DNA from 2 places in the Ureibacillus thermophilus genome. Region 1 is predicted to be linked to the other one. Evidence: riboswitches for the same ligand, from Rfam matches in the RefSeq annotation. Region 1 holds a riboswitch; the other holds the start of a gene.
The links. Region 1 has a riboswitch for glycine ahead of gcvT (glycine cleavage system aminomethyltransferase GcvT). Riboswitches for the same ligand answer to the same signal wherever they lie in the genome.
Positions count from the first base shown of each region.

Region 2: it holds a riboswitch for glycine, as region 1 does, so the genes downstream of both, DKZ56_RS04080 (ACT domain-containing protein) here and gcvT (glycine cleavage system aminomethyltransferase GcvT) in region 1, are expected to answer to the same signal.

Region 1 is NZ_CP036528.1:1,873,149-1,889,574, reverse strand. It holds gene DKZ56_RS09345 (vitamin B12-dependent ribonucleotide reductase) at 1-936, opposite strand, end outside; gene DKZ56_RS09340 (lipoate--protein ligase family protein) at 1,180-2,010, opposite strand; gene DKZ56_RS09335 (acetamidase/formamidase family protein) at 2,476-3,804, shown strand; gene DKZ56_RS09330 (rhodanese-like domain-containing protein) at 4,251-4,637, shown strand; gene gcvPB (aminomethyl-transferring glycine dehydrogenase subunit GcvPB) at 4,735-6,198, opposite strand; gene gcvPA (aminomethyl-transferring glycine dehydrogenase subunit GcvPA) at 6,191-7,537, opposite strand; gene gcvT (glycine cleavage system aminomethyltransferase GcvT) at 7,555-8,655, opposite strand; glycine riboswitch at 8,747-8,832, opposite strand; glycine riboswitch at 8,836-8,926, opposite strand; gene DKZ56_RS09310 (shikimate kinase) at 9,055-9,567, opposite strand; gene comGF (competence type IV pilus minor pilin ComGF) at 9,753-10,205, opposite strand; gene DKZ56_RS09300 (hypothetical protein) at 10,178-10,489, opposite strand; gene comGD (competence type IV pilus minor pilin ComGD) at 10,479-10,907, opposite strand; gene comGC (competence type IV pilus major pilin ComGC) at 10,924-11,223, opposite strand; gene comGB (competence type IV pilus assembly protein ComGB) at 11,236-12,288, opposite strand; gene comGA (competence type IV pilus ATPase ComGA) at 12,272-13,300, opposite strand; gene DKZ56_RS09275 (helix-turn-helix transcriptional regulator) at 13,568-14,269, shown strand; gene DKZ56_RS09270 (DUF2626 family protein) at 14,384-14,626, shown strand; gene DKZ56_RS09265 (MBL fold metallo-hydrolase) at 14,683-15,327, opposite strand; gene DKZ56_RS09260 (DUF2759 domain-containing protein) at 15,528-15,704, shown strand; partial or broken gene DKZ56_RS09255 (transposase) at 15,741-16,426, opposite strand, start outside.
Region 2 is NZ_CP036528.1:820,227-836,652, reverse strand. It holds gene DKZ56_RS04130 (protein adenylyltransferase SelO) at 1-1,081, opposite strand, end outside; gene DKZ56_RS04125 (D-glycero-alpha-D-manno-heptose-1,7-bisphosphate 7-phosphatase) at 1,232-1,762, opposite strand; gene DKZ56_RS04120 (hypothetical protein) at 2,157-2,792, opposite strand; gene DKZ56_RS04115 (branched-chain amino acid aminotransferase) at 2,991-4,055, opposite strand; gene DKZ56_RS04110 (sensor domain-containing protein) at 4,355-6,484, opposite strand; gene DKZ56_RS04105 (hypothetical protein) at 6,811-6,957, opposite strand; gene DKZ56_RS15705 (hypothetical protein) at 7,046-7,180, opposite strand; gene DKZ56_RS04100 (YuzB family protein) at 7,261-7,533, opposite strand; gene DKZ56_RS04095 (class I SAM-dependent methyltransferase) at 7,641-8,246, shown strand; gene DKZ56_RS04090 (amino acid permease) at 8,698-10,086, shown strand; gene DKZ56_RS04085 (YceI family protein) at 10,174-10,707, opposite strand; glycine riboswitch at 11,028-11,103, shown strand; gene DKZ56_RS04080 (ACT domain-containing protein) at 11,175-11,450, shown strand; gene DKZ56_RS04075 (PFL family protein) at 11,465-12,826, shown strand; gene DKZ56_RS04070 (DUF1835 domain-containing protein) at 13,251-14,261, opposite strand; gene DKZ56_RS04065 (RNA polymerase alpha subunit C-terminal domain-containing protein) at 14,457-14,753, opposite strand; gene DKZ56_RS04060 (hypothetical protein) at 15,094-15,384, opposite strand; gene DKZ56_RS04055 (rhodanese-like domain-containing protein) at 15,657-15,998, opposite strand; gene epsC (serine O-acetyltransferase EpsC) at 16,059-16,426, opposite strand, start outside.

The DNA of each region.
Region 1 (16,426 bases):
AGTGAATTTCAACTTCTCTTTCGCATGACGGATGATGGATTCATCTTCCATATTTTCCATCAAATAACGCAAAATACGAGGATTTTGCATTTTGGAAATGATGAATTCCACAATATCTGGATGCCAATCGGCAAGCATAATCATTTGAGCACCACGGCGGGATCCACCTTGTTCAACAAGATGGGTTAATTTCGCAATATCATCAAGCCATGAAACAGAACCGCTTGATCTGCCATTCACTCCTCTTGCAAGGGTGTTGCGAGGTCTTAATGTGGAACCATTTGTCCCAACACCGCCGCCACGGCTCATTATTTCCATTACTTTTTTGCGATGTTCGCTGATTCCTTCACGGCTATCAGGAACGAAAGGCATTACATAGCAGTTGAAATATGTAACTTGTTTACCTGAACCTGCACCGTAAAGAACTCGTCCGGCTGGCACAAATTTCAACGAAGCTAATTGTTCATAAAACTTTTGGAACCATTCTTTGCGCTTCTCTTCCGTTTTTTCAACAGCCGCTAAACCAGTAGCATTTCGTTTTGCAATCTGTTCATAAAAAATTTCAAGCGGTTTTTCAATGACATCAAGGGAACGTACAATGATGCCTGTTTCCTGTTCTTTCGGATCATCCAGCACATTGCGATATTCCTCTTCAATTAAAATTTCCGCTTTATTGTCTTCCCAATCAATTGATTGAATATACCCTAAACCGCGGGCTGGAAATTTTGGATCTTCTTTAATCGTCAAAACGACAAAATCTCCAGGCTTTAATGTCTTTTTTTCCGTATCCTTGAAGGAATATCGGTCAATCATGACAAGTCTCGATACACCTTTATGCGTAATGTGCATATCCGGAGTTATCGGATGGACTTGCGGAAATTGCTCTATATCCTTGTTCAATTGATCAATGAGGATGGTCGTATACGTCATTACCATCTGCCAGCCTCCCTTAGTACATCTATAATTTATCTAAAATAATACCGTATTAAAACAATAAAATACAATATATTGTATGTCCACTGAAAAGAACATACAATATATTGTTAGTTGTAATTACTTAAAAAAGATTACCTCATATTGAGAGACCTTTCAAGAGTTGATTTTTTATTAAATCTATGAATGCATTGAAAAATCTAGCTTTAGAGCAAATTGTTAAATTTTTATCGCAATTTTAGACATTTATTTTCTAAAATTCCACTCGTCATTTGCATACTTTTCTTCTTCAATTTTTCTTACATAATTCTTTTGTTCTTCTGTCAATTCATATGGGACTAAATCGATTTGCAAAGCCTCTTCAAACCCTTTTTTGAACGCATCAATGCATTCCTCAATGGTAATTCGGCGGGTTGTGAGCCGGTTGATGGCAACGGCTCTCTCAGGTAAATGGATGCGCATTCTATTTTTCGCTTCTTCTGAAGGAAAATTAAATAAAGACAACAGCTTGTCCTCATCAAGGTCCAATAAAATCGCACCGTGCTGCAACACAACACCTTTTTGTCTAGTTTGTGCACTGCCAGCGACTTTTTTACCTTCTACAACAAGTTCATACCAGCTTGGGGCATCAAAACATACCGCGCTTTTCGGCTTTTTCAACGCTTCCTGTTTCTCTCCAGTATCCGGAATGCTGAAATAGGCATCCAACCCCAAATTATGGAAACCTTTCAATAAACCTTCACTTAAAAAGCGATAAGCTTCTGTCACCGTTTCAGGCAAGTTTGGATATTGTTCAGTCACGATGATGCTGTATGTTAATTCACTGTCATGCAATACGGCTCTTCCCCCGGTCGGTCTTCTGACAAACCCAATATTTTGCGCTTTTAACGCTTCCAAATTGATATCCTGCACCTTTTGGAAGTAGCCGATGGAAAGCGTCGGCGGATTCCACTGATAAAAGCGAATCACCGGCGGAATTTCCCCTTTGCTGTGGAAATCAAGCAGCGCTTCATCTAAAGCCATATTATAAGATGGACTGCATGGCCCCGAATTAATAAAATACCATTTTGTTTTCATTCGTTTCCCACCTCACAACTAACTCATTGTATCAAACTGAATGGACGAATGCCACTTTCTTAGAACAGGAAATTGAAAGAGCTCAAATGAATTATGTAGCTTGCACCAAAAACATTCCATTTAGCTTAGATCAAAAAGTTGAACTTAAACAATTAGACAGCATTTAACAGAGATGACTGCATCGGATTTTTAATTATTTTTTACATAAAAAAAGAACACTTATTCTATTACTTCTTTGTTTTTTGTTACTTTCATATAAGGTAAGTAACCTCAATTCCAAAAGTTAATATCGACACGAATAAAAGGTTTTATATAGTTGATAGAATTCGCTTCGAAAGACGAATGAAAATTTCATTTGGTATTCATCTGCAAAACTCAAAATATAAAATATTCTAAATAGTTTTACAACTTATAAAAAAATGGTAATATAAGTTATATTAATTTATTTTGAAAGGGGCTAATCAAATGTCTAGAAAAACACATACTGCTGCGAAAGCGGTAGAAACGCTATTCGTCAACCAATTTACAAACGGCATTTTAAATCCTGAAGATGAAATGCTGGGACCTGTACGTGATGGTGGCACAATTATTGCAAATACCGCCCCCGGTTGTTGGGGTCCGATGATTACGCCATCGATTCGCGGTGGACATGAAGTAACAAAACCTGTATATGTTGAAGGTGCTGAAGTTGGTGACGCGATTGCCATAAAAATCAAATCCATCGAAGTGAAATCAATCGCCACAGCATCCGGTCATGATGTGACAATTTCAGATCGTTTCATCGGCGATCCGTTTGTAGCTGGAAAATGCCCGAATTGTGGAGAAATTGCACCAAAGACAGTATTAAAAGGAATCGGCCAATCAGCTGTACGATGTGCCAACTGTGGATCAGAAGCTTCACCTTTTAAAATCGATCATGGCTACACTATGACCTTCCATCCCAAAGTTCCCATTGGTGTCACAGTACCAAAAGAAACGGCAGAAAAAATCGCTGAACAATCATACAAATATATGCGTATTCCTGAAAACTCTCAGCAAAACCCCATTACCACTTTTGCTCCAGGCGACTTAGTCGGTGCCATCGCTCGAATGCGCCCATTTCTGGGACAATTAGGGACAACCCCTTCAATTGCCTTGCCTGATTCACACAACGCTGGAGACTTCGGATCCTTTTTAATTGGAGCACCCCACGAATACAGCGTAACAAAAGAGGAATTGGATACACACCGTACAGATGGTCATATGGATATAAGCCGGGTACGTAAAGGAGCCATCCTAATTTGTCCGGTAAAAGTTCCGGGTGGTGGCGTTTATGTGGGAGATATGCACGCAATGCAAGGGGATGGAGAAATCGCCGGTCATACAACAGACGTTGCGGGACTTGTGGAACTGGAAGTACATGTATTAAAAGGATTGACCATTGAAGGACCGATTTTACTACCAAATATAGAAGATTTACCATACACAGCCAAACCATTTTCAAAAGAAGAACTCATTGCCGCACAAAAATTGGCAAAAACGTTTGGCTTTGAAACCCTTGAGGAATCTCTCCCTCTTTCCTTTATTGGTACGGGTGAAAACTTAAACATCGCAACAGACAACGCATTAAACCGTGCAGCCAATTTATTGGATATGTCGGTACCCGAAGTCATGAACCGCGCTACAATTAATGGATCAATCGAAATTGGACGCCATCCAGGTGTTGTGACAGCAACCTTCTTGATTCCAAAGAACAAGTTACAAAAATTGAATCTGCTCGAATTAGCCGAAGAACAATATGAAACTGAAAAATAGCCATTTCAACTTCTGATGATTGGAATCTCTCATCTCGCCCAAAATAACCATCCTATTTCATCCAGTTATTCGCTTCCCACATTCTTTGTCAAACAGTATTTTAAGATATTCCCGTTTATTTCAATTCCTATATAGAAAAGTCGTTGTCAACTTCCGGCAAAATTGATGTTCTAAAAAAATCTTTCCAACTATATACAATAGACCCAATCAAAAAGGCCGAACGATGAATCGTTTCGGCTCTTTTGATTGGATTGTGTTTTTCAATAGTACATCTGCATGATTTCCCCAATTCCAAGGAGTTTTGCAGTCGTTTAGATCTCCGTGTAAAACAAAGTGTGTGAGCAATATTTATAAATGGCTATCAATCATTGAGGCTAAAGAAATTCCTAGCATTATGCCCTATTCTTATTTATAATGTTCTTGTAATAGAAAGGAGATATTTTGAAGTGGCAACAGTATTATATACGATTGCAATTATACTAGGTGCTATCATTATCTATGTACTCATTAGCTCATTCCGATTGAAAAAAGCTGTCACAAATTTGACGCAGGAGGAATTTATTAAAGGCTATCGAAAAGCTCAGTTGATTGACGTTCGCGAAACAAAAGAATTCGAATCGGGCCACATTTTAGGGGCTCGCAATATTCCTTTCACCCAATTGCGTCAACGTTACAAAGAAATTCGACCAGATTTACCTGTCTATTTATATTGCCAAAATATGACAAGAAGTTCCCGGGCAGCTTTATTCTTAAAGAAAAAAGGCTACAACCAGCTTTATCAACTACAAGGCGGTTTTAAAACTTGGACAGGAAAAGTGAAAACAAAAAATTAACTTTCTCGTTATGTTTATTCTGATACGTCTATCTTATGAAAACATATAAAAATCATATAAAAATATCCATGAGGGCTAAGCTCATGGATATTTTTTATTATTGTTTTTGGTAACGCAAAATCGGATGTCTTGCCGCTTGAGTTTCATCTAAACGGCTTACAACGGTTGTATGAGGCGCTTCTTGTACAATCGAAGGGTTTTCTTCCGCTTCTTTTGCAATTTGAATTAAGGCATCACAGAAGGCATCTAAAGTTTCTTTTGATTCCGTTTCCGTTGGCTCAATCATCATGCCCTCTTCCACGATAAGCGGGAAGTAAATCGTCGGCGGATGATAGCCGAAATCAAGAAGCCGTTTAGCAATATCCAACGTGCGAACGCCAAGTTTTTTCTGACGGCGGCCAGATAATACGAATTCGTGTTTGCAATGGCGATCATATGGCAAATCGAAATATGGTGCCAGTCTTCTCATCATGTAGTTGGCATTTAACACCGCATATTCTGTTACCAATTTTAATCCTTCAGGCCCCATGGAGCGAATATAGGCATAGGCTCTCACATTGATGCCGAAGTTGCCGTAGAATGGTTTGACGCGGCCGATGGATTGTGGACGGTCGTAATCAAAATGGAATGTGCCATCTTCTTTTTTCACAAGCACTGGTTTTGGCAAGAAAGGAATTAAATCTTTTTTCACCCCTACTGGACCAGAACCGGGACCTCCACCACCGTGCGGACCTGTAAAAGTTTTGTGCAAGTTTAAGTGAACGCAGTCAAATCCCATATCGCCAGGACGCACTTTCGACATAATGGCATTGAGGTTTGCCCCGTCATAATACACTTTCCCGCCAACACTATGGACGATTTCAGCAATTTCGACAATATGTTCTTCAAATAAACCAAGGGTATTTGGATTTGTAAGCATGAGTGCCGCTGTATCTTTTCCAACGACGCGGCGCAAATCTTCCAAGTCAACTAATCCATTTTCGTCTGATTTCACTGTGACGATTTCAAATCCTGCAACTGCTGCACTAGCAGGGTTTGTACCATGGGCAGAGTCAGGAACAATGACTTTATTTCGATGTCCTTCTCCATTTGCTTCATGATATGCTCGAATCATCATTAACGCTGTCCATTCCCCATGGGCGCCGGCAGCAGGCTGCAATGTGACTTCATCCATACCGGTAATTTCTTTTAAAGCCGTTTGCAGCTCATACATTAACTCCATTGCCCCTTGGATAGTCGATTCATCTTGCAAAGGATGAATATTGGCAAATCCTGAGAAGCGGGCAACTTCTTCATTTACTTTTGGATTATATTTCATTGTACATGAGCCAAGTGGATAAAAGCCGGAATCCACCCCATGATTGCGGCGGGAAAGCGCTGTATAGTGACGCATAATATCCAGTTCTGAAACTTCAGGAAGTTCAGCTGGCTCTTCGCGTATATATTCTTGTGGAATCAGTTCAGAAAGCTCCACTTCTGGCACATCCAACTCTGGCAAACTGTAGCCGATGCGCCCTTCTTTCGAAATTTCAAAAATGAGCGGTTGATTTTCGTTATGCATTGTAAGCCCCCATTTCCTGTACGAGTTGGTCGATTTCTTCTTTCGTACGCAATTCTGTAACAGCGATTAGCACATGGTTTTCTAACTGCGGATAATCACGGCCTAAATCGTAGCCGCCAATAATGCCTTTTTCTAATAATTTTTGATTGATTTCACTTACTGGCTTATTGACCTTCACAACGATTTCGTTGAAGTGAGAACCTTGGAATGGAACGGTAAAGCCAGCTTGTTCAAATGCATTTTTTGCATAACGAGTTTTCATAATATTTTGCGTTGCCATTTCTTGAATGCCCCGTTTGCCTAATGCCGTCATTGCAACAGAAGCAGCAAGGGCAAGCAATGCTTGGTTGGAGCAAATGTTGGAAGTTGCTTTCTCACGGCGAATATGCTGCTCGCGGGCCTGCAATGTCAACACGAAGCCGCGACGGCCTTCTTGGTCTACCGTTTGACCGACAAGACGCCCTGGAACTTTCCGCATTAATTTGGAAGTTGTGGCAAAATATCCGCAGTGCGGCCCACCAAAATTTTCAGGAATCCCAAATGGCTGCACATCTCCAACGGTAATATCCGCACCAAGTTTTCCAGGAGGCGTTAAAATGCCTAATGCAAGCGGATTAGCTGAAACGATGAATAACGCTTTTGCTTCATGAGCAAGGTCGCCGATTTTTTTAATATCTTCAATTTGACCAAAGAAGTTTGGATACTGTACCATCACCCCGGCTGTTTGCTCATCAAGCAGGGACTTAAGCGCTTCGATATCTGTGGCTCCATCCTTGATTGGCGCTTCCACTACTTCAATGGATTGGCCGTAAGCATATGTTTTCACCACTTCACGGTATTCCGGATGAATCGCTTCAGAAACGATAAGTTTTTTGCGTCGAGTTGAACCAGCGGCAAGCATCCCTGCTTCAGCGAGCGCCGTTCCGCCATCATACATAGAGGAGTTTGCCAAATCCATGCCCGTTAATTCGGCAATCATCGTTTGGAATTCAAAAATTGCCTGCAATTCCCCTTGTGAAATTTCCGGCTGGTAAGGCGTGTAAGCTGTGTAAAATTCAGAACGGGAAATGACGTGATCAACGATGGCAGGTTTATAGTGATTGTAGACGCCTGCACCTAAAAATGAAACAGCCGTTTCCGTATTCGTATTTTTATCTGCTAATGCTTTTAGTTCTTTCAATAATGCAGACTCAGAGATTGCCTCTTTAATATTGTAAAGCCCTTTAAAACGAACCTCTTCTGGAATGTCCGAAAATAAATCGTCAATGCTTTCTACCCCGATTGTAGCAAGCATTTCTTGTTTATCTTGTTCCGTCATTGGAAGATATCGATGTTTCATTTTTTGACCTCCATGTATTATTTTTCCCGCTTATAAAATGGTTTCGGCACAACTTGCGCTTTTACCTTCTTATTTCGAATTTCCACATCCACTTCTGTGCCAATGTCTGTATATTGGATGTCCAACAAGGCAAGTCCTAAATTTCTCTTTGTGGAAGGCACCTGTGTTCCCGTTGTGACAACGCCGATTTCTTGATCTCCTTTAAAGACTTTATAGCCATGGCGAGGGATTCCCTTTTCAATCATTTCAATCCCTACAAGTTTTCTTGAAAGTCCTTGTTCTTTCTGCTTTATAAGTACAGACTTGCCGATAAAGTCCGACTCTTTTTGAAGTTTCACAGCAAAGCCAATGCCTGCTTCAAGAGGAGAAATTTCTTCCGATAATTCTTGTCCGTAAAGTGGAAGGCATGCTTCAAAACGAAGGGTATCACGAGCGCCAAGGCCGCATGGAATAAGCCCGTCCTCTTTTCCTGCTTCTAATAAGCGATTCCATAATGCAACAATGGCTTTCGGTTCCCCATAAAGTTCAAAACCATCTTCCCCTGTATAGCCGCTCCGAGAAAGCAGTACAGAATAACCGCCAATATCGACAGAAGATTTAAATTGGAACGGTTTAATTTCTGACAATTGTGTATTTGTTAATTTTTGCAATATTTTTTCTGAAAGAGGGCCTTGAACAGCAATCATGGCGTACTCATCGGATTTGTTTGTAATTTTTACATCGCCTTGTGCATGCTTTTTCAGCCATTCAAAATCTTTTTCGATATTTGCCGCATTGACAACAAGCAAGTATTGATGTTCTTTAAGATGATAAACAATTAAATCATCCACCACCCCGCCATGTTCATAGCACATAACATTATATTGTGCACCACCGACAGAAATTTTAGAAATATCATTGGAACACAATGTTTGAAGGTATGAGAGGGAATCTTCCCCTTCGACAATAATCTCTCCCATATGCGAAACATCAAAAAGACCAGCACGGTTTCTTACAGCTTCATGTTCCTCTTTAATCGATGAAAATTGCACTGGCAATTCCCACCCGCCAAAATCAATGGTTTTTGCTCCATATTTTGCGTACTCATCATATAACGGGGTTCTTTTTAATTCTCCCATCGAGAAACCTCCCTTGAATGATTGGTTAAAAACATATTCATAAATAATATTAGGTAAAAAAGGACAGAAAATCCCCCTTGTTTTGGGAATTCTCTGTCCTTTCACCTGAAAGTTACACCTGCAGTATTGGCAAGCAGGCTTTCCTCTTGGGTGGCTGAAAATCAGCACTCTCCAGAGTTGCGTCCCGTACGAGTCTTTTTGCCTGAGAGATTCATAGTTCCACTACTTGCTCCTTCGGCGACGTAAAAACGTTCTCTCCCCGCACAATCATCCGCTCAATATGAAATTTTTTCATTCATAGATATCTTTGGAAATATCCTAACATTGAATAGAAAAGAAGGCAACATTTTTTTAAAATTCCGCTAAAAATACGAACATTTTTCTAAAATAATTTTATGTTTATTCGCCTTTTAATCGATTCACTTGGAAAGCCATATAATTGACGATTTGCCGCATGCTGCGATTATGGGTAAAGACACGGATATGAGCAGCTCTTCGATAAAATTTCCGTCTGTAATAAAATAGCCGCTCCAATTCTTTTTTCGTTGACCGTTGTACAATTGGTCGATTTTTATCATTTTTGATTCGATTATAAATATCTTCAAAAGGAGCATCGAGAAAAAAGACTAAACCTGTTTTTCTCATAATTTGCCGGTTTTCTGGCCTCATCGCAACACCGCCGCCCGTCGCAATGATGCATGCTTCGTCGCGGAAATTTTTTAAAAATTCCGTCTCTAAATTTCGAAAATGCTCCTCACCGTATTTTTCGAATATTTCTGGAATCGACATGCCTTGTTGCCTTACGATTTCTTTATCCATATCGTAAAAAGGCAATCTTAATGTGTAGCTTAATCGGCGTCCGATTGCACTTTTACCGCATCCCATGAATCCTACCAAATAGATTTTCCTCATTTTTTGACACCTTTCTGCACAAAACTCTCAACTATCTATTCAATAAATTAATCGTAGCACGAACATAGATGTTTTCCAATGAATTAATGATTGAAAATTGAGTTAAATAGGATGTGCTATAAAAGATTACAAAAGAGGTGACAAAAAACAATAATAGAATTGCGATGGGATACATTATTCCTTTTTCATTTTTCAACATATTGGATAAACAACTCTCTCTCCTTTACAATACCATTTAAAAACTCTATCTTAACCGTCAGAAAAGGATCAGAGATGGAAAAATCGACATTTTTGATGCCCATGAGCAAAGGTACGTATCCTTTATTGTTTATCTGAAGCCGCAGCACGTCTGAAATTTTGTCAATTTTTATGTTCTCCGCCGACGAATCTACAATATATAAAGCATTCCCCGTTTGATAAATCTCTTCAATTTCCAGCAAATATTGTTGAAAATCTTGGATAAAAATTTCCCATTCTATAGATTCTTCTGTAAAAAAACTTGCATTCCAATGTTGAATTAGAAGATAAAAACCTATCGCCAATTGAGTAAATAGCGCAAAAACCACTAATTGAAAAAGCGCTTCGATGAGGGTAAATCCTTTCTGATGCTTTAAAACTCCCCGTTTCCATTGACGCATTTTGATCGTTCCTTATCTAAATCATGGTATTGGACACAAATTCCATCATGTTGAAAATTCCAATGAAATTCCACTTCATCAATCCATTTGCTCCCTACCATCATCCCCGTTGTCTTTGCAATCAGCACTCCCTCATAGGCAACTTGGATGGCATGGTATTCAAGGACTTTGTTATAAAACGAATGGTTCAATTGGAAAACGATTGGTACTAGGCTGATCAACATAAAAAGAATGCTGATAGTTAACAGTGATTCAATCATGGAAAAACCCTTTTCATTCCACATAACGAATTCGCCCTTTATCAATATTGATAATGAGAAGCTTTACACCATCTGGGGTATGAAAAGTGAGCGTGCCAAAATTCCTCACAATCCCTTTCGAATTGATGGAAAGGGTTGATAAAGTACTTAAATTGCTGAATGTAATTAGTTCAGGAATTTCCCTCTCAAGGAGTACTTCATTCATTTGATGAAAAATCTTATATTTTTTGGAGGATGAAAAGGAAACATAGCAGCTCTTTTCATGTTCAATTGCCCACATTTGCGCCATTTGAATATCTAATTTTAATTGATGGAAAAACTGGTCAACAATCATTTTTTCCGTCACTTTGATTGAGAAAGATGAAGTGATTCCACCAATTAATAAAACAATCATTAACACCAACAGCATTTCAAGCAAAGTAAAGCCTTTTTCGTCTTTCATGCCAATCCGTCCCCAGCTATTCAACTAAAGAAACCGTTCCATCTTCATGAATGGAAATTGCTTTTCCGTTCGGACACTTGTCCATGTCTTCTTTTAAATACCCTTCATTCAGTAAGTCCACCATTGTAGGAATCGTTTTATGATCAATCCGGTAAGATTCCACTTGCCCTTGAACCATTTGCAGGTAGGCGCTGCAGCCCTTTTCATCGATGGAATTCATATGTTTTGTAACGTTCGGAACGGTAATTAAAATTAAGATGGAGATAATAAAAAGTACGATTAACATTTCAATTAATGTAAAGCCTTTTTGGTTCAATCTCCCACCCCTTTACATAATTTCAACTAGGTCGTAAATTGGAAGCAACATGCTGATATAAGCAGCAATAATGCAAATGGCAATCAGTATAAAGAAAAGCGGTTGAATGGCGGCCATGCAAGTTTTTAATATCGATTGCATCCGTTCATAAAGCATTTCGCTGAAAATAAGCATTTCCCGTCCTAAGTAACCGCTCCTCTCTCCATGCTTAATAAATTCTTCAAAATTCGAGGCAAAAAATTGCGTTACTTTTACAGCCTCAGATAAAGAATCTCCAAAAATGACCCGCTGTTTTAATTGAGTTGCAATATAGGAAACATAGTGGCTTGTTTTCTGTTCTTCCAAAATGGACAATGCTTGTTGAAGAGAAATTCCTGATACTAATAAACTCCCAATTAAATAAGAGAATTGTCTTGTAAAATGATATTGATAGACCGAACGAACAATGGGAATTTTCATGATAATCTTTAATTGCTCACGAACCTTCCATTTTCTGAAATAATGGCGACATGAAACGATGAATATAAAAGTGATAACAAGAGATAGAAGCAGAAAATCCGGAAAATGGAGCAATACAACCGCTAATTTTAAGCTCGTTAACTCTTCTGAATCACTGTTTGCAGTAATCTGCTGGATATTTGGCAAAAAGTAATTCCGAAATACAACAAAAATGATCGTTAAAATCATCATTAAAAATGCAGGATAGGCAAGCAACTTCCCCACATTTTTCTGCAAATCCTGCTGAAATTTCATCTGTTCACTAACTTGTGACAAGGTTTCGGCCAATTCCCCTTTTTCTTCCGCCAGTTGAATCGTCAACAGAAGATGTTTTGGAATGGGAAAATTTTTTAAAATATCCGTCACCGATGCACCGTTATTAAAATCTTGCTGAAGCTTCCCATTCCATTTTTCCAACTCTTGCACATGGTAAGGTAGCAGCATGAATAAAGCGTCTGAAAAAATATATCCTTCCTTCAATAAAACGCTCGTTCTTTTTAAAAGCGATGGAACATCCCGCACTTTTTCCTTTTTCTTATGCAAGAAGGCATCAGCGAATTGACCCATTCGTTGTAACCTGGTCTTTTCCTGATTCAATCCAAGCCCTTTGATACTCCAACGTTCTCTCAACAGGCAGTTGATACTCCCTTCCCTCAATGATTGCTTTCATGGCATCATGCAAAACATCATCAGCTAAAATTTCATAGATTGCTTTGCGGCTGTCGCTGTCCTTTAAATGGATTAAACACTGGGCAATAATCGCTACCGCAGCTTGCCGAATTTCTTCAATGGAGATGTGTAAATCCATCAACCGGTAAATGCAATTAACCGTATCCTTCGCATGAATGGTGGAAAGCACTAAATGCCCTGAAAGCGCTGCTCTGACTGCAATCTGCGCCGTTTCTTCATCCCGGATTTCGCCAATCATAATGACATCCGGTGAATGTCTTAAAATCGCTTTCAATCCGCTTGCATATGTTACCCCTGCCCGCTCATTTACTTGAATTTGAAGCATATACGACTGGCTGCTTTCGACAGGATCTTCCAATGAAATCACATGCCGGCCCAATGTTTCGCTGCAATATTTCACTAACGAATAAAGAGTCGTCGTTTTGCCGGAACCCGTTGCACCGCAGAATAAAATCAATCCTTGGCTTTTCGAAACCAATTTTAATAACTCTTCAGCTGTCGGGAGAAAATAACATAATGAAGTAATTGGATAGGAGGCATTTTGAAGAAATAAACGAATCACGAGGCTTTCTTTTTTATAGACGGAAGGCAAAGTGGATATTCGAAAGGAATACAAACAATCCGAAATCTTTTGTTCAAAGGAACCGCTTTGAGGCTTTCTTTTTTCACTGATATCTAATGAAGATTTGAATTTAAAAAAAGAGATGATTCGGTCCCCTAAATCGATGGGAAGTTGGCCGGAAGGGAATACTTTTCCATATTTCCGGAATTGAACAATATAATGATTCGGCCCCGGTTCTATATAAATATCGCTCGCCCCAAAATGCATGGCCTTTAACAAAAGCTGATTGGCTTTCGTCTCAACGACGGACTCAACTTCCAAACATATCACCTTCTTCCCCAAGAATTGTGACCGCTTTTTTATTTAGTATAAGCCGAACTGCACCCTTCGAAAAGGGTTTTTCTGAAAATTTTTATTTCGGCCTTTTTTCCAATCAAAATATTTATTTTCAAAAAGATATTGACAAATTTTGTTACATTTTTTGAATATTTTCCTAAGATTCTAGAGAGTGATTATATTTTCACTATCATTTCATTAAAAATAAAGATACAATTGAATTAGCATAATATATATACTTAAAGGTGGGATTACAGAATGTTGCATCCATTAAAAATTACTAGCACATTGGCTGACGAAACTCGTTTTCAAATTTATGAATATATGTTGCAGCAAAAAAGATTTTTTACCGTACAAGATATAGCAGATAAATTTAATATACATCCCAATGTGGCAAGATTGCATTTAACAAAACTTGCAGAAATCCATTTAATCACTGCGGACTTTTTAAAATCAGGCAAAGGCGGAAGACCTGGCCGTATATATAAAGTGTCAGAACAAGGCGTCGATTTAAGTTTTCCAAAAAGGGAAGATAAATATTTAGTCAAATGGGCGATTGAACTCGTACAAGCCTTTGGAGAAGAAGGATTAAAAAAAGCAAAAAAAATCAGCTACAAAGATGGATACAATGAAATGCGCACCCGTCTTGCTAAAATAAATTTGCCAGTATCTTTTGAAAAAAAGGTGGAAATATTATCTGAAGCGGCTTTACTTGTAGGCTACATTCCAAAAATTGTCGATACTGAAAAAGGGAAAAAAGTGATTTTAACGATTTATAATTGCCCTTTCAGAAGCCAAATTACTGAATATAGCGATATTCTTTGTGATTTGCACCAGTCATATCTAAACGGACAAATCGACGCGTTATTTGAAGAAAATAATTTTGTCCAATTTGAAAGTATGATTCACGAATGCGACTTTTGCAAATATGAAATCAATGTTCCAAATGTAACATTCTAAAATTTTACACTTGATTGTCACAAATCTATTGAAGTATTCAGTTTACAATATTGTCAATTATCATTTATAATAAGCATTGAAATATTGTGTCGCTACAAAAAGGAGGGAATCGACATGGCTAATATGTATAAAGTTTTAGCATTCTGGACAGGTATTTTCGCCGTAATGTTCTACCTTGGCGATATGGTCGAGGTTTCGCTATTATTTATTGGTAATTCGGTATTATTCTTATTATTAGGCTTCTTAAACCTTTCAGAACGCATGTATATGTACATTTTTGGAGCATATTTAACAATATTCTTTGCTGGATTTACTTATTACACAACCTTTATCCACGTTCCTGGTGCAGGACATTAATAAATGAAAATAAAAAAGCATCGGATTTTTTCGATGCTTTTTATTTTGCACATCAATTAAAAACCATGCAGAAACGGATTTGAATCCATCTCATGGGCAGGTGTTGTATAAGGACCATGGCCTGGATAAATAATAAAGTCATCAGGCAACACAAGCAATTTCTCATGAATGGATTTCAGTAATACCTCCAAGGAACCGCCAAGCAAATCAGTCCGGCCAATGCTTCCTTGAAACAGCGTGTCTCCTACAATCGCAAAACCATCTTCTTCAAAAATATAAGAAATGCTTCCCGGAGAATGCCCTGGTGTAAAAATTGCACGGAACTTCATGCCCGCCACTTCAAAGGATTGCTCTTTGTTGATGATTTCATCTGCCGGCTTTAAACGATATGTCGGCAGCCCAACGTATTTTCCAGAGCCATTTTTATTTGGATCAAAAAGCCAATCCTCTTCTTCTTTATGAAGATAAACCGGGATATGAAAAGCTTCTCTCACTATATCGACGGCGCCAATATGGTCAAAATGAGCATGAGTTAAAAAAATCGCTTTCGGCTTCAACTGCTCTTTTTGAATCGTTGAAAGAATTTTTTCTCCTTCTTCACCGGGATCAAAAATGATGCAATCTTTCTCTTTATTGCTTACGATGTAGCAATTGGCCTGTACAGGTCCAACAGTTAAAATTTTTACATCCAACAATTTCATCACCTCTAGCGTATTATACAATGGTTTGGAAAAAATGAACATTCCATAGCTATTTGTATCTTATGGACGAAATAATTGAGGTTGTTCAAATAAACGTCACTTTTAATCCTCGACATTTTATGACCGTTGCTATAAAATAAAGAAGGAATATTGTTTTACCGACATACTCTGTGGATGTCGAAAGGAGTGTAATATTTTTCATGAACTTATTAATGTTAATCTTTGGTTTAATTGCTATTCTTTCATTAGTTGCGGCATTCCGTGCTATCAAAGCTAAAAATGTTCTTGCTATTATTTTTGGACTAGCTGCTGGACTTGTTTTTGGTTGGTTTACAATCATGACAATCGTTCATCAGGGATATCCTCCAATGATGTAAAACAATGTATAAAAGAGGCTGGGACAAAACTAGCTTCTAGATAGGAAAAAGGAGAATTTGAGCCAACTCAAATTCTCCTTTTTTCCATTTATCCCCATTGTTTTTGGTTAGTTGATCTTTGTTGGCCGTGTATTTTCGTAAATTCACGGCCATTAAGGCAATGCCCATTTCATTTTCCACTTTCGATTTTCCTCGAACGGAAAATCGAGTGAAACGCAAATTAGCCTTCAAGAATCCAAAAACTGGTTCTACGTCTATTTTACGTTGACGGAAAATAGAACCAGCTTTTTCTTCTGAAAGCTTCGCTCTTACATATTCTTTTTGTTGTTCCCATTTTTCATTCACCATGACCTTTCGGTGATTGCCTTCCTTTGCTTTTGTGCATGATGAACGAAATGGACATCCTGAACAGTTTTCACATTCATAAATTTTCAATTCTCGTTTGAAACCAGTCTTATCTGTACGTACAGAACGATAACGGAAGGTTACTCGCTGCTGATTTGGACAAATGTAGGTATCACTTTCTTCGTCGTACATCCAATTGTCTGGATGAAATGGATTTTGTTTATATTTCTTCTTTTGTTCTTTCTCATACATGGTATATGGAATGAGTGCCTCACATTTTCGATTCGAAAGGATGTCTTCATAGTTTTGTTCACTACCATAACCAGCATCTGCGACAATATACTTTGGCAACGGAAAATAATTCTTTTCTATCTTAT
Region 2 (16,426 bases), 1.1 Mb from region 1:
GCAATTCTTGGATGAGTTCTTCATCTTCCTCTCTTGCAGACATGAGACCTAGTTTTTTCCGCATACCGTCTACATAGTAGGATACATAAAGGGTTGGGTAAGCGGAAATGGCTTCTTTTGCAAGGGTTACAGCTTTGTTCTTATCTGCATCAAGGAGAGGAATAAGTGATTCGGCAAATCGGGCTAAATTCCAGCCACCTATTTTTGGCTGATTTCCATAAGCATAGCGTCCATACGTATCGATGGAGCTGAAAACCGTATCTGGATGATAAATATCCATAAAAGCACAAGGTCCATAATCGATTGTCTCTCCGCTGATCGTCATATTGTCCGTATTCATGACGCCATGGACGAAACCGACTAGCTGCCATTTAGCAATGGTTGCCGCTTGCCGATTTATTACGGCTTTTAAAAATGCCAGATAGGGATGTTCCTCTTGTAAAATATGCGGATCATGCCGTTCGATGGTATAGTCGCAAAGAGCTTTTAAATCTTCTTTGGAGCCGAATTTCCGCGCAAATTCAAAAGTGCCTACGCGAATGTGGCTTGAAGCAACCCTCGTTAAAATGGCGCCGGGAAGATATTGATCACGGATGACCGTCTCCCCTGTTGTGACCACTGCTAAGCTTCGCGTCGTCGGAATTCCAAGATGATGCATCGCTTCGCTAATGATGTATTCCCGAAGCATCGGACCAAGAGCAGCACGGCCATCCCCACCCCGAGAATATGGTGTCCTTCCTGCACCTTTCAATTGGATATCAAACCGTTGATGATTTGCGGTCACATGCTCCCCCAAAAGGATGGCACGCCCATCGCCCAGCATCGTAAAATAGCCAAATTGATGGCCCGCATAGGCTTGGGCAATCGGCTCTGCACCTTCCGGGATATAGTTTCCTGCAAAAGTTGCAATCCATTCTTCTGTCTGCAGCGCTCCACAATCCAAATTCAATTCTTCCGCAAGTGATTCATTGAATATAATGAGCTTTGGAGAAGCAACAGGCTTTGGTTCTTGCATTGTATAAAAAATAGGCGGCAGTTTTACATAGCTGTTTTGAAAATTCCAGCCTGGATGATACTGCATTCGAATCGTTCCTTTTTTTCTTTTATTTTTGCATGCACGAGGAGGTTGATTCTTTAGAACAAGAAAAATTACTTGTAGTTTATCAAATTCATAGGAAATTAACAAAATTTTTCATCTAAAGTTTGGAAATATATACAAAAGCTTGTGGCTTTAAACCATATGGGCATCCTTAATAATCCAATCCGTTGCAGTGAATAAATCAGGGAAAACTGCATCGGCTAAAGGCTCTTCATCCCCGATGAAAACCGTTTTTGTGCCGGCTTTCTTTCCTGCTTGAATATCTGTATCCGTATCGCCCACCATGTAGGATTTAGACAAATCTACATTATATTTTTCGGCAAGGTCTTTTATCAGCTTGGAACCGGGTTTTCGGCATGAGCATCCCTCTTTCGGTTTATGGGGGCAATAAGCAATATTATGGATGATGGCGCCATGTTTTTTCAATTCATTCATCATGTGTTCATGGATTTTCTGGAGCTGGGTTTCTTTCATATAACCGAGCCCAACGCCTCCTTGATTTGTCACCACGAATATATAATCAAAATGCTCATTCAGTTTGCGGATGGCTTCTGGAACGCCCGGCAAAAAATATAAATCTTTCGGTTTGTTGACAAATTTCACTCGATTCGTCAACACTTCGTTGATCACGCCATCCCGATCTAAAAAAACTGCTCTTTTCATCTTCTCCCTCCTACTCTTTATTGTTTGCGGAAGAAACCAAATTCATAAAAAGAGCCATGGACGGATTTTTTTCATCTTTATGGCTTTCAAGATATAGGAAGGCGCAATTGAAGGTTTCTTGCACGATTTAGTCTTGATTTTTGCAAAGAGAAAAAATATATCGATATATATCTTGAACATATACAACATACATTTGTTCTAAATTCATGGCTTCACTCTCACGCCCTCCTTTCGCTATATCCACGTTTGAAAGCTAGAAAAAGTTACAAAAAAATAAAACATACTAAGATTAGTAGTACAAACCTTGGCCTTGGTTTGTACTACTGATCTTTGTATGTTTTGTTTATAATAACGATGTCCTTTTTCGCAAATTTTTCATGTTTTTTTCGGCATCCTATAATTCCTCTCCTGATTCGTTATACCATTCCCATCGTTCCTCATCGGATAATGAAGCCCGAATTAAATAGATATCAGGAATATCGCGGTTTTCCTCGATGAATTCTTTCGGTTCCGCCAGAGTGGTTTTTATCTCCATTGAACTTTCATCATCCACTTCAAAAAATGCCATATACCCCAACAACATATCTTCCGTTAACGGCACTTTTTCATTTAGATTTGAACTCCAGATGCCTGCATTCAAGTTGGCATTGGGTTTGGCAATTTGTCCGTTTGCAACTGCATAGCCTGATTCATCCAAAACTACCGTTCTCAAATAATAGTTTTCCCATTCGGGATCATCGAGAAAGTAAATTAATATTTCTCCTTTCTCATCTTTTAGCATCTCCGTTCCAATGCCACCAACTTGTTCAACCAATTTTCCGTATTGATACCGTTCAACCCAAATTCTTAAAAATTTTCCCTTTTCAGCAATAAATTCATAATAATAATTCATTTCCCCGACAGCCGCTTTTAATAACAATTGATTTTTGCTGGATAATTCCTTTTGTTGAATCGTATTTTTTATCCCCTCATTACTGCAACCAACCAAAATCAACGCTATAAATAAAAGGATGAAAACACGGATTTTCACCACATTCAACCTTTCCTAAACAAAATGTAAACTTTTAGTAATTATAGACTTTGCTTCCTCCCTTTTCAACAGTATTTTTTATCTATGAGTAATAATAAGAGCGAAAGGCTAGCCAAAGTGAATAACCGACACAAAAGCTAAGAAAAAACTCGCACCCGTCATTCAAGGTGCGAGCCTACAGCAAAAGTACAAAGGCAATTATACGCGTACTGTCCAGCCGAATGGATCTTCAATTTTTCCGTATTGGATACCAGTTAATGTATCATATAACATTTGAGAGACTTCACCGATTTTCCCGTCATTTACGACAATTCGTTTATCTAAATATTTCAATTCCCCTACTGGAGAAATGACTGCAGCCGTACCAGTTCCGAATACTTCTTCCAACTTGCCTTTATCAGCAGCTTCGACTACTTCGTCAATTGTAATACGGCGTTCTTCCACTGGAATATTTTTTGATTTTAACACTTTAATCATGGAGTCGCGCGTGATACCAGGTAAAATACTTCCCGTAAGTGCCGGTGTAATCACTTTTCCATCGATTTTGAAGAAGATGTTCATGCTGCCCACTTCTTCAATATAGCGTTTTTCTACGCCGTCCAACCACAATGTTTGAGCATAGCCTGCTTTTTCTGCGTTGAGTTGTCCAATTAATGAACTTGCGTAGTTGCCGCCTGTTTTTGCTTCACCCGTACCTCCAACAACGGCGCGGACATATTTTTCTTCCACCAAGATTTTCACTGGGTTAATTCCCTCTTTATAGTAAGAGCCACTTGGAGACATGATAATCATAAATAAGTAGTTTTTGGATGGATGAACGCCCAAGAATGGTTCTGTTGCAATAATGAATGGCCGGATATATAAAGATGTGCCTGGTGCATCTGGAACCCAATCGCGGTCTACATCTACCAATTTTTTCAACGCTTCTAAAGCAAATTCCTCATCTACCGGTGGAATGACAAGACGTTCATTTGAATGATTTAGGCGTCTGAAATTGGCATCTGGACGGAATAATTGCACTCCTCCATCTGGTGTGCGGTAAGCTTTTAACCCTTCAAAAACTGTTTGTCCATAATGGAATACCATGCAAGATGGCTCTAAGCAAAGTTTTTGGTAAGGGACGATGCGTGGATCGTGCCAGCCTTTTCCTTCTGTATAATCCATGATAAACATATGATCTGTAAAATGATGTCCAAAGCCAAGTTGGTCCGCTGCTGGCTTTTCTTTCGGACTATCTGTTAACTCAATTGTAATCTCTGTCATAGTGTAAAGCCTCCAATATTTTGTGGAATATTCAGAATAATATTTCTGTTATTAAAATAGTATAATACTTTTATCCTCAATTGTTAAAAGAATATTTCGATAAATTATGACTATTTTTTATGGAGAATTGCTGTTTGGCGAACTGTTTTTCAAAAATAGTATTTATTAGTGAATATTCCTTCATTCATTCCTTCTAAAACCAACAATTATAATCATTTAATAGAAATAACTCTTTAAAAAGTTATTATTTTCAAATAAAAGCAAAAAACCCCTTGCGATTAGTGCAAGAGATTCTCGTTTCACTTGGAAGACATAAATCCGCTGCTTTGAATAAATTCTTCAAACTCTTCCTTCTTCAATGGCCGGCTATAAAAAAATCCCTGACCAATAGTACATCCGCCATTAAGCAAAGCATCCACATGCGCTTCCATTTCAATGCCTTCCGCAATCACTTTTAGTCCAATCGTATCCGCAATATTTACAATCGCTTTGAAGATCGCTTTACTTTCCTCATTATTATGAATGTCTTTAATAAATGATGCATCCACCTTTAGGGTATCAACAGGAAGATGTTTAATATAACTTAAAGAACTGTAGCCTGTGCCAAAATCATCGACAGAAATATGAATGCCAAGCTCTCTCAAGCGTTTCAGTACAGGTATGATGCTGCTTAAATCCGCTAATACACTTTCAGTCAACTCAAATTCAAGCAACTTAGGATCAAATCCTGTCTCATTTAATATTTGCTCGACTTTTTGAACAAAATCCGGCGATTCCAATTGGCGCATAGAAACATTGACTGCCACAATAAAGGAACCAAATCCTTTATCCTGCCACTCTTTACCTTGTTTACAACTCTCTCTTATAATCCATTCTCCCAACGAAACAATCAACCCTGTCTCCTCAGCAAGGGAAATAAACTTTGCTGGAGGGATTTCCCCTAAATCCGGATGATTCCAGCGAACCAGCGCTTCTACTCCAACTAATTGATTGTTTTGAATATTGAATTTTGGCTGATATTCTAAAAAGAATTGGTGTTCTTTCAACCCTTTTCTCATGGTATTTTCGATAATGCGGCGCTCTAAAGAAACATTTTCAAACTGCTTATCGAAAATCATATAGTTATTTTTACTTTTTTGTTTTACTTCAGATAAAGCATAATCCGCATTTTTAATCAACTCTTCTGGCGTTTTTCCATGCTCTGGATAAAATACAACGCCAACGCTGCATGTAATGACATACTCTTTTCCATTCAAATAAAGCGGCTTTCGGAAATTCTCTATAATGGCTTTCACAATAGCAATCGCTTCTTCTTGATTTTTTATGCTTTTAACTAGCACCATAAATTCATCGCTGCTCATTCTGGCCGCAACATCCTGTTCCCGAAGCGCTTCTTTAATATTATTGGCCGCATTTGCAATGACCATATCCCCTACATCATGCCCTTGCTCGTCATTAATCCATTTAAAATGGTCTAAATCAATGCAAAAGATCGCAAACTTTTCCTTCGTTAATTGAATATCCCGTACATAGGAACGAAGCTCTTTCATAAAGTAAGAGCAGTTTGGCAAATTGGTAATACTATCGTAATAAACTAAATGATAAATATTTTGCTCTACTTTTTTTCGAACACTGATATCACTCATCACCAATAATATAAATGGTCTTCTTGCATTATCCTCATCATGAATGATTTTAAACTTTGCTTCCACATCAATATAATTTCCTTCACTATGGAGCAATCGAAATTCCTGTTTCGTTGTGAACTTTCCATTTTTTAATAATCGTTGCATTTCCTTTTTTATCCTATCCAAATCATCTGTATGTACTAAATCAAACAAATTTTGATGTTCCAAATGTTTCAAATCATCATGCAGGAGTTTATTAAATGTGGGGGAAATATAGTAAAACTTCCCTTGCTCATCAACCAGCGCCACTAAATGTTCAATATATTCTGAAATTAATTCGTACTTTTTATTACATTGTTTCAGTTCTTCTTCCAATTCCTTTTCTTTCGTAATATCCGTCTGAATGGCAATATACTTATAGGGTTTCCCTTTCTTATTTAAAAATGGAATAATGGTTGAACGAACCCAGTAATAAGTACCGTCTTTCTTTTTATTTTTTATATCACCTTTCCAAATATTTCCTCTTGAAATTTCATGCCAATGTTGTTTAAAAAATTCTTTAGAATGATGCCCGGAATTCACTACTTGAAGGGTTTTTCCAATTAATTCTTCCCTGGAATATTGAGCCGTTACACAAAACAAATCGTTAACATATGTAATCCTTCCTTGCTCATCCAAAATGATGATGATGGAAGTTTTATCAAGGATATCTTTCAGCTCTCTTAATTCTTTTAACTCCTGCTTTAATTGATGAATGTCATAAGATTGCTCCATCTTTTTTGAAACATTTTTATCATTCATATAAAGTTAATGCTCCTTTATTAATATCGAAAAATGTATCAAAAATACTATATCTATTTATGAACATTTAAAATAATTAATCATTTTTTACTATTTATTAATATACTACAAATTTGCAAGAATAAAAATTCAAAATTATAAAGTATATTTTTCTCAACTACAAACTAAAAATGAAAATCAGGAAACAATTTTATAGGCCTTTTTCACAAAAATATTTTATTCATAAAAAAGCTGTTCCGCAAGACAATGAGTCCTCACAGACAGCCATAGAAAAGAGAGATAATGTGGTTAAAGTTGTAGCCTTCATTTGTGCGAAATAAAATAATTTATGCTTTCAATAAGGGAAATGCGATCGTTTTTAATTCTTCTCTCAAACTTTTTACTTCCTGTTCAGGCCGGTCGATTTTTTCATACAATGGCTGAAATGCTTGTTCCAACAAGATTTTAGACGCTTTGCCTTTCATTTGTTCCATGGATGACTCCTTCAATTTAAGAAGTATTTAATTCCCTCTAATGGGATTGCCATATTTTTTGACAATAAAAAAACGCTTAAGGGAATCCTTAAACGCCTCCATATAAAAAACTATAAATTGCTCCGGAGATCACACAAATAATAGTAGCCACAATAATAAAAATTCCTAAAAAATATATTGCATCGATTAATAGCTGTTCAAGTCCATACATGGGATAAGCCATCGCGTTCCCTCCATTGCATAACTTTGTTCACTTTTGATATATGCAAAAGCGCGGGAACTGTTACTTGAGTTTCGCAACGTCTATTGAACGGAATTCAACTTTAATGCTTCCTCAATTTTTTCCAATAATTCTTTCGCGCTATCTGCTGCAACCGGTTCTCCGTTCACAAGTGCATAATAGTGGCAGTCGCAAATTTCGCAGTAAGAATTGCATCCTGCATCTTCTACAATGACATCTTCCCTTTGCTCCAATACATCGTACACATCCGGATGGGCAAAGGCTTCATTGGATACACAAAATTCGACTTTATTTTTTAGTGGTTCATTTTTTCGGCCAAAAAATTTTTTTAACATATGCGTTCTCCTCACTCTGTAAAACCATCATTGATTCCATTATACTATGTTCATAAATGTTCAACCAATGATGAGAACGCACTCTTTAAATGAATGGAGAAAGAAAGATGAACGAAGCAGCATATGACCGATTTCTTCATATCGACACTTGCGGAATAAACAATGGCATTTATCAATCTTCCCATTATAACCGCTATGAGCCGACTCCTTATTTGGCGTTGGAAGAATTGTTGAAGCATTATCACATCAATGAAAATGACACCATCGTGGATTTTGGATGCGGTTTAGGAAGGGTTGGCATTTTCCTTCATAACAAAACAAACGCATCTGTTTTAGGCATTGATTTGAACGAACAATTTATCAAAAAAGCGATAAAAAACCGTGAAAATTATTGTAAAAAATTTCGGAAGAAGGAGGAAAATATCCAGTTTCTTTGCTGCCTTGCCGAAGACTACGCAATTCAGCCGAACGAAAATAAATTTTATTTTTTTAACCCCTTTTCCTTGCCCATTTTCATGAAAGCGCTTCACCATATTATGCGTTCAACAGAAGAAAGGAAACGGCCAGTGGATGTGATTTTATATTATCCAACCATCGACTACCTTGATTATTTAAACCGGTCCACGCCCTTTGAAAAAGTGATGGAAATTCCTATTCCTGCAATCAATGAAAAAATTTGGAATGAACGTTTTATCATTTATCGTTTAACGTAAAGCCATTGTGATGGAATGGCTTTTTTATTTTTGTCCGTCCATCTAAAAGGAACCCTCCAAACATGGCCATACAGCCAACAATGGAAATCACCAATGTGAAAGCGGTCCATTTCGCCATCAAAATCCCAAAGAGCAATAACGAGAGACCTAAGCAAACCATGAAGTTGATCGAGGTTCCCTCCCCCATTATATTTGTCTGATTTTATGAGAATTTTCTTTTAGACATACCTTGATTAAGTTAAAAAAATTGGACACCTTAATTAATAGATCGTAGAAATTATATTAGAATAATTTGGTAATAATAAAATTATCAGAAATTTGCTAATTTATTAAATATTATTTCTTTTATATTCTTTAACACTTCAACGCGAAAAAGTGTTATACTAAAAGCGCTTTTTAGATTTTTCTAAATATCAAAATTTTATTATTTTAATATAGGAATGGATCACTTATGAAAAATCAACTCTTTAGAAAATTACCGTTGAATCAACAACACAAAGCCCAATTTAATAAGTCGATGAATGCCTTTGATTTAATTGCTCTCGGAGTGGGAGCAGTAGTCGGCACAGGAATTTTTATTTTGCCGGGGACCGTTGCAGCCATGCATACAGGCCCTGCCATCGTCTTTTCATTTATTTTAGCGGCGATTGTTTGCGCCTTTTCTGCATTATGCTATTCGGAACTTGCTTCAGCAATCCCTTTGGCTGGCAGCGCTTATACGTATTCCTATGTACTGTTTGGCGAACTGATTGCATGGATCGTCGGCTGGAGCCTTCTTCTTGAATATGGTTTAGCCGTTGCGGCAGTAGCGACAGGATGGTCTGCTTATTTCCAATCGCTTATTGAAGGATTCGGACTTCATATTCCTATAGCTTTGTCCGGCTCCTTCAGCCCCGCCAACGGAACTTTTGTCAATTTGCCGGCCATCCTGATTATTGTGCTTTTAGCTGGAGTTTTAACGATAGGTGTAAAAGAGTCTGCCCGGCTGAATCGTATTATCGTGTTTATTAAAATCGGCATTATTTTGCTCTTTATTATTGCCGGAGCTTTTTATGTGAAGCCTGAAAACTGGCAACCATTTGCTCCTTTTGGCTTCCAAGGGATTTTATCCGGCGCGGCTTTAGTGATTTTCGCTTATTTGGGATTTGATGCTGTATCCACGGCGGCCGAGGAAGTTAAAAATCCAAAGCGAAATATGCCGATTGGGATTATTGGAACCCTTGTCATTTGTACGATTTTATATGTGACTGTTTCCCTCGTTCTAACAGGAATGGTGCCGTATACGGAGTTGAATGTAGGGAATCCGGTAGCCTATGCGATGGAGCTGGCAAACCTAGATTGGGTATTCGGCGTAATTTCCGTAGGGGCCGTAATCAGTATGATGACAGTGATTTTCGTTATGCTGTATGGAGGAACTCGGCTTGTGTACTCCTTTGCACGCGATGGGATGCTTCCAAAAGTGCTGTCTGAAATTCATCCACGCCGTAAAATTCCATTAAAAAATACGTGGATTTATGCGCTGTTTATTTCATTATTTGCCGGCTTTATTCCAATTGATAAATTGGCAGAACTTGTAAATATGGGAACTTTGATTGCCTTTGCAGCCGTATCGATCGGCGTCATCTTTGTAAGAAAAATGAACCTTCAAGAATTAAACGAAGGATTTAAAGTACCTTTATTTCCTATTGTACCGATTCTTTCATTCATCCTTTGCGTGTTCATCATTACCCAATTATCTTCCTTTACATTTCTCACATGCTTCATCTGGATGATAATTGGTTTAATCGTGTATTTTACGTATGGAAGAAAGCATAGTTTATTAAATCAAAAGAGCGAATGAAAAATTCGCTCTTTTTTTAGCTATATCGCTTTCTGCAAATGGGCATATAAAAAAGCCGACCTTATTAGGTATCGGCTTTCATCCAACTTATTCACTTGCAGGGTTTACTTCCAATGCAGCTTTAATTTTCACATCTTTGCCCACTAACACGCCACCTGTTTCAAGCATTGCATTCCAAGTAAGCCCGAAATCTTCACGGTTGATTTTCGCTTCTGCTTCAAAACCGTAAACTTCAACACCCCAAGGATTTTTCCCTTTTCCATTGAATTCTACTTTGAATGTGACTGGTTTTGTAACATCTTTAATTGTTAAATCCCCTGTCACTTCATATTCATCATCATCTTTTTTCTTCACTTCTGTTGATTTAAATGTAATTGTTGGATATTTTTCCACATCAAAAAAGTCTGCAGATTTTAGGTGATTGTCGCGATCTGCCAATTTTGTATTGATGCTTGCCACATCAAATGTAAATGAAACTTTTCCATTTGTTAAATCTGTTAAATCGTCCGCTTCAATCTCCGCTTCATAAGACTCAAAATGCCCTCTTACTTTTGATACCATCATGTGTCTCACTTCAAAACCAATTTCTGAATGCGCTTTATCAATAACCCATTTTGCCATCTTTCATTCCTCCCAGTTTATTTTATTCTGAATTCGAGATATATATGATTAAAAAATCTTGAATCAATTTATTTTGAATTCAAGATAAATATATCATGCCTGAATTTTATTGTCAATGAGAAAGACCGCAAAATTCTAAAGTTTCATTAAATCTATTCCCCTTTATATATATAAAAAAACATACATATTTCAACAAAATTATTAAAATCTTTTAATATTTCAATTAATGTGAGTTGACCAATTTCAACAAAGGTGTTAGTATCATCTAGTATCGAATTGAATAGGTGTAGCGATGAATGCTGTGGGTAACACTACAGTCAGGAGCAGCTTCTGGAGAGACCACATCTGTGGCGCCGAAGGATTCACAATCTCAGGCAAAAGGACAGAAGAATGATAAAACCGTTATTGTTCTTGTGCTTTTGAGATTGGGAAAACCAATCTCTTTTTTTATTACATCAATAGAGGTGATACAAATGAGAAAAGCTATTGTCAGCGTTATTGGGAAAGACCAAGTCGGAATTATTGCAAAAGTCACAACCGTGCTTGCCGAACGAAATATTAACATTTTAGATATTAGTCAAACTATTTTACAAGACTTCTTCACCATGATGATGGTCATTGACGTAACTGAACTAAAAGATTTAGAATCTTTGCAACAGGAACTGAATGACCTTGGAAAATCCATCGGGGTTGTCATTACTGTACAACTGGAAGAAATTTTCCGAGCAATGCATCGTGTGTGAAAGGATGTGCAAACATGAACTTTGAAATTCATGAAATGTTAGAAACAATCCGAATGGTTCGAACTGAAAATTTGGACATACGCACCGTCACAATGGGGATTAATCTCCGGGATTGTGCGGATTCAGATTTCGATAAAATGAAGCAAAAAATCTATGATAAAATCACCGATTACGCGAAAGATTTAAAATCGACTGCTGAAAAAGTCGAAAAAGAATACGGTATTCCAATTATTAATAAAAGGATTGCGATAACGCCAATTGCCGACCTTCTTGGCAATGCGACAAAAGAACAAGCAGTGGAACTTGCCAAAACATTGGATCAGGCTGCGTTTACCCTTGGTGTTGATTTTATCGGTGGATTTTCCGCCCTTGTCCACAAAGGCATCGCAAAAGGCGACCAAGTGTTGTTTGAGGCTCTTCCAGAAGCCTTGGCATCTACTGAGCGGGTTTGCGCTTCCATTTCTGTCGGCACCACAAAAGCTGGAATCAACATGGATGCGGTTCGCCAATTAGGGGAAATCATTAAAGAAACGGCCGAACTGACAAAAGACAAATCCGGCCTTGGCTGTGCAAAGCTTGTTGTCTTCTGCAATCCTGTGGAAGATAATCCTTTTATGGCCGGCGCTTTCCTTGGTTCTGGCGAAGGAGAAGCCGTGCTCAATGTCGGCGTTTCCGGTCCCGGAGTGGTGCTCAATGCACTGAAACGCTATCCAGATGCGGATTTAGGAGAAGTAGCGGAAATTATAAAGAAAACCGCATTTAAAATCACACGTGCCGGGGAATTAATCGGCCGGGAAGTGGCAAAACGCTTAGGTGTTCCATTTGGCATTATGGACTTATCCCTTGCTCCAACAAATGCTATGAACGACAGTGTGGCTGAAATTCTTGAAGAAATCGGCCTTGAGCGGGTTGGAACTCACGGTACTATTGCTGCCCTTGCCTTAATGAATGATGCGGTGAAAAAGGGCGGGGCCATGGCTTCATCTTATGTTGGCGGTTTAAGTGGCGCCTTCATCCCAGTCAGTGAAGATAACGGCATGATCCGCGGGATTGAAGAAGGAGCACTATCACTTTCAAAATTGGAAGCAATGACTTGCGTATGTTCAGTTGGACTTGATATGATTGCGATTACTGGCGATGCACCTGCCAGCACCATCTCTGCCATGATTGCTGATGAGGCAGCCATTGGAATGATTAATAAGAAAACGACTGCTGTACGTGTCATCCCTGTTCCAGGAGCAAAAGAAGGCGATATGGTCGAATTCGGAGGACTTTTAGGACGAGCGCCAGTAATAGGAGTAAATCCATTCAGCTCCGAAAAAATCATTCGCCGCGGCGGCCGCATTCCAGCTCCATTGCAAGCGTTGGGGAATTAATAAAGAAAAGAGCGAAAGTTTTCGATTTCGCTCTTTTTTATTGCTTTATCAGTATTTTCGTGTTTGGCGATTATTCGCTCTTCCTATTCTCTAGTTTTTTGCGCTTGGCGATTATTTTCTTTGAAGTGGCGATTATCCTTCCAGCTTCGGCAATTATCTTCATAATTTTGGCGATTATCCGCATTCTCTATTACCTAGTTTTTTGCGCTTGGCGATTATTTTCTTTGAAGTGGCGATTATCCTCTCCACTTCGGCGATTATCTTCACGATTTTGGCGATTATCCTTATTGTCAGTACGCTTCGATAACATCCTAAATTTCCCCCGTTAACCAAGAATTCTATCCCTATTATACAAAAAAAGCCTGTAGATTTGGCCCCTAGTTTGGGACTTTGTCTACAAGCTGAAAGCATGTATAAACATGCTTTAACCAACAAGCGCTTCCTTCAATTTGACCTCATAATATCTCATGCCTCGGAGTTCGCCTTGATATTCTACTTTCCCTTCGGCAATTAATTGGCGCAAGCGGTACTCAAGCCATTCATAGCTCGTATGCTGCTGCATATGACCAAGCACTTCTCCAATTAATCTAGCAGCTTTAAGGAAATCCTTTTTCCCTTGCGTTTCATGAATCTCCTTCAATTTTTCAATGATGAACTCGTCATCCCGATTACTTTCAGCGCTCAAAATTTGCCCATTTTTATACGTTCGTAAAATCGACTCGGAAGTGAATAATTGTTCCCCTTCTTTTGCTAAAGAATGGCGCATTTCTACCGTCAATTCCTTCATTTTTACAAGTTCGTAACATGCACGCAACTGTTCAATATTTAATTCTCCCGTATGGCGAGGAAAATCTTCTTCTTTTCCTTTGTAAAGTTTGTGATAAGCTTCATACGTATTGATTTTATATACCGCATTTGTTTTTTCTTTCAATAAATAAAGCACTAGGCGTAATCCTGTTTGTTCACTTGCATTTGAAGAAGTCCAAATCACCACTCGCTGCTCAGGGTTAATCGATTGAATTTTTTCAAACGCTTCTTTCATTTTAAATTTGTACCACTCTGCATGCTCTGAATCCCACTGATAGTTTTCTTTAAACCATTGATAACGTTGTTCGAAACCTTCTGGGGTATGATAATGTTTCAATGGACCTTCTGCAAAATAATCCGGTAATTCGATGATTTCCTCTGTTTGTTGATCTTTAAAAGCGTGTTTCAAACCACCAGCTACAGAAGCACCGAATACTATATGGATGGTTTCAGGATTTTTCATGTTCGGTGTTTTTTCTCTTTTAATAAGGGCGTTTTTCAAGGATTGCATAAATTCTGGGAAGTCTTCATCAATATGTTCAGAACGGATCATAATCAAATGTAATAAACTTTTGACTTCCTGCTCGCTGAGATTTGAAATTGCTTTTTTTAATTGATTGATATCCATTTTTTACTCCCCTTTCTGAATTTTTAGAAGGCAATTGAAGCAGCAATAATAATGAAAAGTAACGACCATGCGGAAATTTCATCGAATGCAATTGTTTGTGAAGTCGACGATGAGAAAAAATTTTAAAATAAAGCCCGATATTAGAGAGTGTTCATTTATTTATGACGGCAAATGGAAAAAATTTCAAGATTAAAATTATTCCTTACTAAAACTTAATCCCGCTTCATCTAAAGCCTCTTTCATTTTCTGAAGCGCAGTTTTACCAATGCCATGAAGGGACATGATTTCTTTCTCCGTATATTTCGAAAGTTCTTCAACAGTTGTAATCCCCTGGCTTTCAAGTGCTCTTCTTGCCGGGGCGGAAAATCCAGCTAAGAAACCCTCTGTTGGTTTTCGTTCTGCTTCACAAGTTGGACAAGTGTTGCAATCACTGCTTTTATAATATCGATGACCCTTCTCACAAACTCTTAATGTTTTTTCCGAACGCTTCATCATCATTCCACCTTCCTACTCGACGTCCAAGTCGGTATCATCCGTTAATGAAGCTCGAATGAGGTAAAGTACAGGAATATGTGTATTCTCCTCAACCAATTCTTGAGGAGGTGATTGACTAGTACTTGACACTTATCGAGCTCCCGTCATGTGCTTCAAAAAGTCCCATATACCCTAATACTACATCCTCTGTCAGAGGAACCTCATCACTGACAATCGAACTCCAAGATCCCACTTCTAAAGTTTCACCCGGTTTGGAAATATGGGCTACTCGACATAGAATGACCTGTTTCATTGATAATTGCACTACGCAAATAATAGTGTTCCCACTCAAGATTTTCTAGAAAATAAACGAGAATTTCTCCTCTTCATTTTCAATGATTCCCCCGATGTCTCCAGCCTGTTCAACTAAATTTCCGTATTCATAACGTTCCACCCATACCCGCAATAATTTTTCCTTTTCCGCTTTGTATTCATAATGAAAAATCTTTCCCCCAACTGCTGCCATTAACCTGTTGCGTTCTTCATCGGATAAATTTTTTTGCTTAATCGTATTACTCTTAGTCTCTTGATTGTTGTTTTTGGCAAGTAGAAAATGTATGAAATGGCAATTAAAAATGCATACATACACTTGCCAAATTCCATGGTTAACGTTGAGAGATTGAGTCTTTGTATTCTATTACCTAGTTTTTTGCGCTTGGCGATTATTTTCTTTGAAGTGGCGATTATCCTCTCCACTTCGGCGATTATCTTCACGATTTTGGCGATTATCCGCATTCTCTATTACCTAGTTTTTTGCGTTTGGCGATTATTTTCTTTGAAGTGGCGATTATCCTCTCCACTTCGGCGATTATCTTCACGATTTTGGCGATTATCCATTCTCTCAGTTCCCTAGTTTTGCGTTCAAAGATTATTTTTCTTTCCGATATTCAATTCCTTCCAAGCAGTGAGTCCCCCTTCTAAAACTGCAACATCATAATTCAGCTCGGACAGAATTGTTGCACATTTAGTTGTTGAATTGCCGGTTGTGCAAGTAACGATGATTTCAGTCCTCTTTGGCAAAGCAGAAATTTCTTTGTCCATCTCGAAAATTTTGCTTTTATGAATATTCAATGATTGGATGTTGTCCCCTTCAATATGAAAATTGTTATATTTCTCTTTATCCCGGACATCTAATATCACAACCTGCTCCTTTTGCTGCATTTTTTGCATTAATTGTTCAGGCGTGATTTTTTTCAACGGCATGTTCATTCCTCCTTAAATAATAAACCCCCTAAGCACTCTTATGCTTAAGGGACAAGATTTTTATTCTTTTTTCGATTGCTTAATATTTGGAAGCGGTTGGGAATTATAAATTCTTGAGTACGGTGGAACAGATTGAGTAAGCCAAATGTTTCCTCCGATGACGGAATCATGTCCAATCTTCGTATCTCCACCAAGAATCGTTGCTCCTGCATAAATGACTACATTATCTTCAATATCCGGATGGCGTTTAATGCCTTTAATTGGATTTCCGTTTTCATCTAACGGGAAGCTCTTTGCCCCAATCGTTACACCTTGATAAATTTTCACATTTTTGCCTATAGTGCTTGTTTCGCCAATAACAACGCCCGTTCCATGGTCAATGAAGAAGGACTCTCCTATTTTTGCTCCCGGATGAATATCAATGCCTG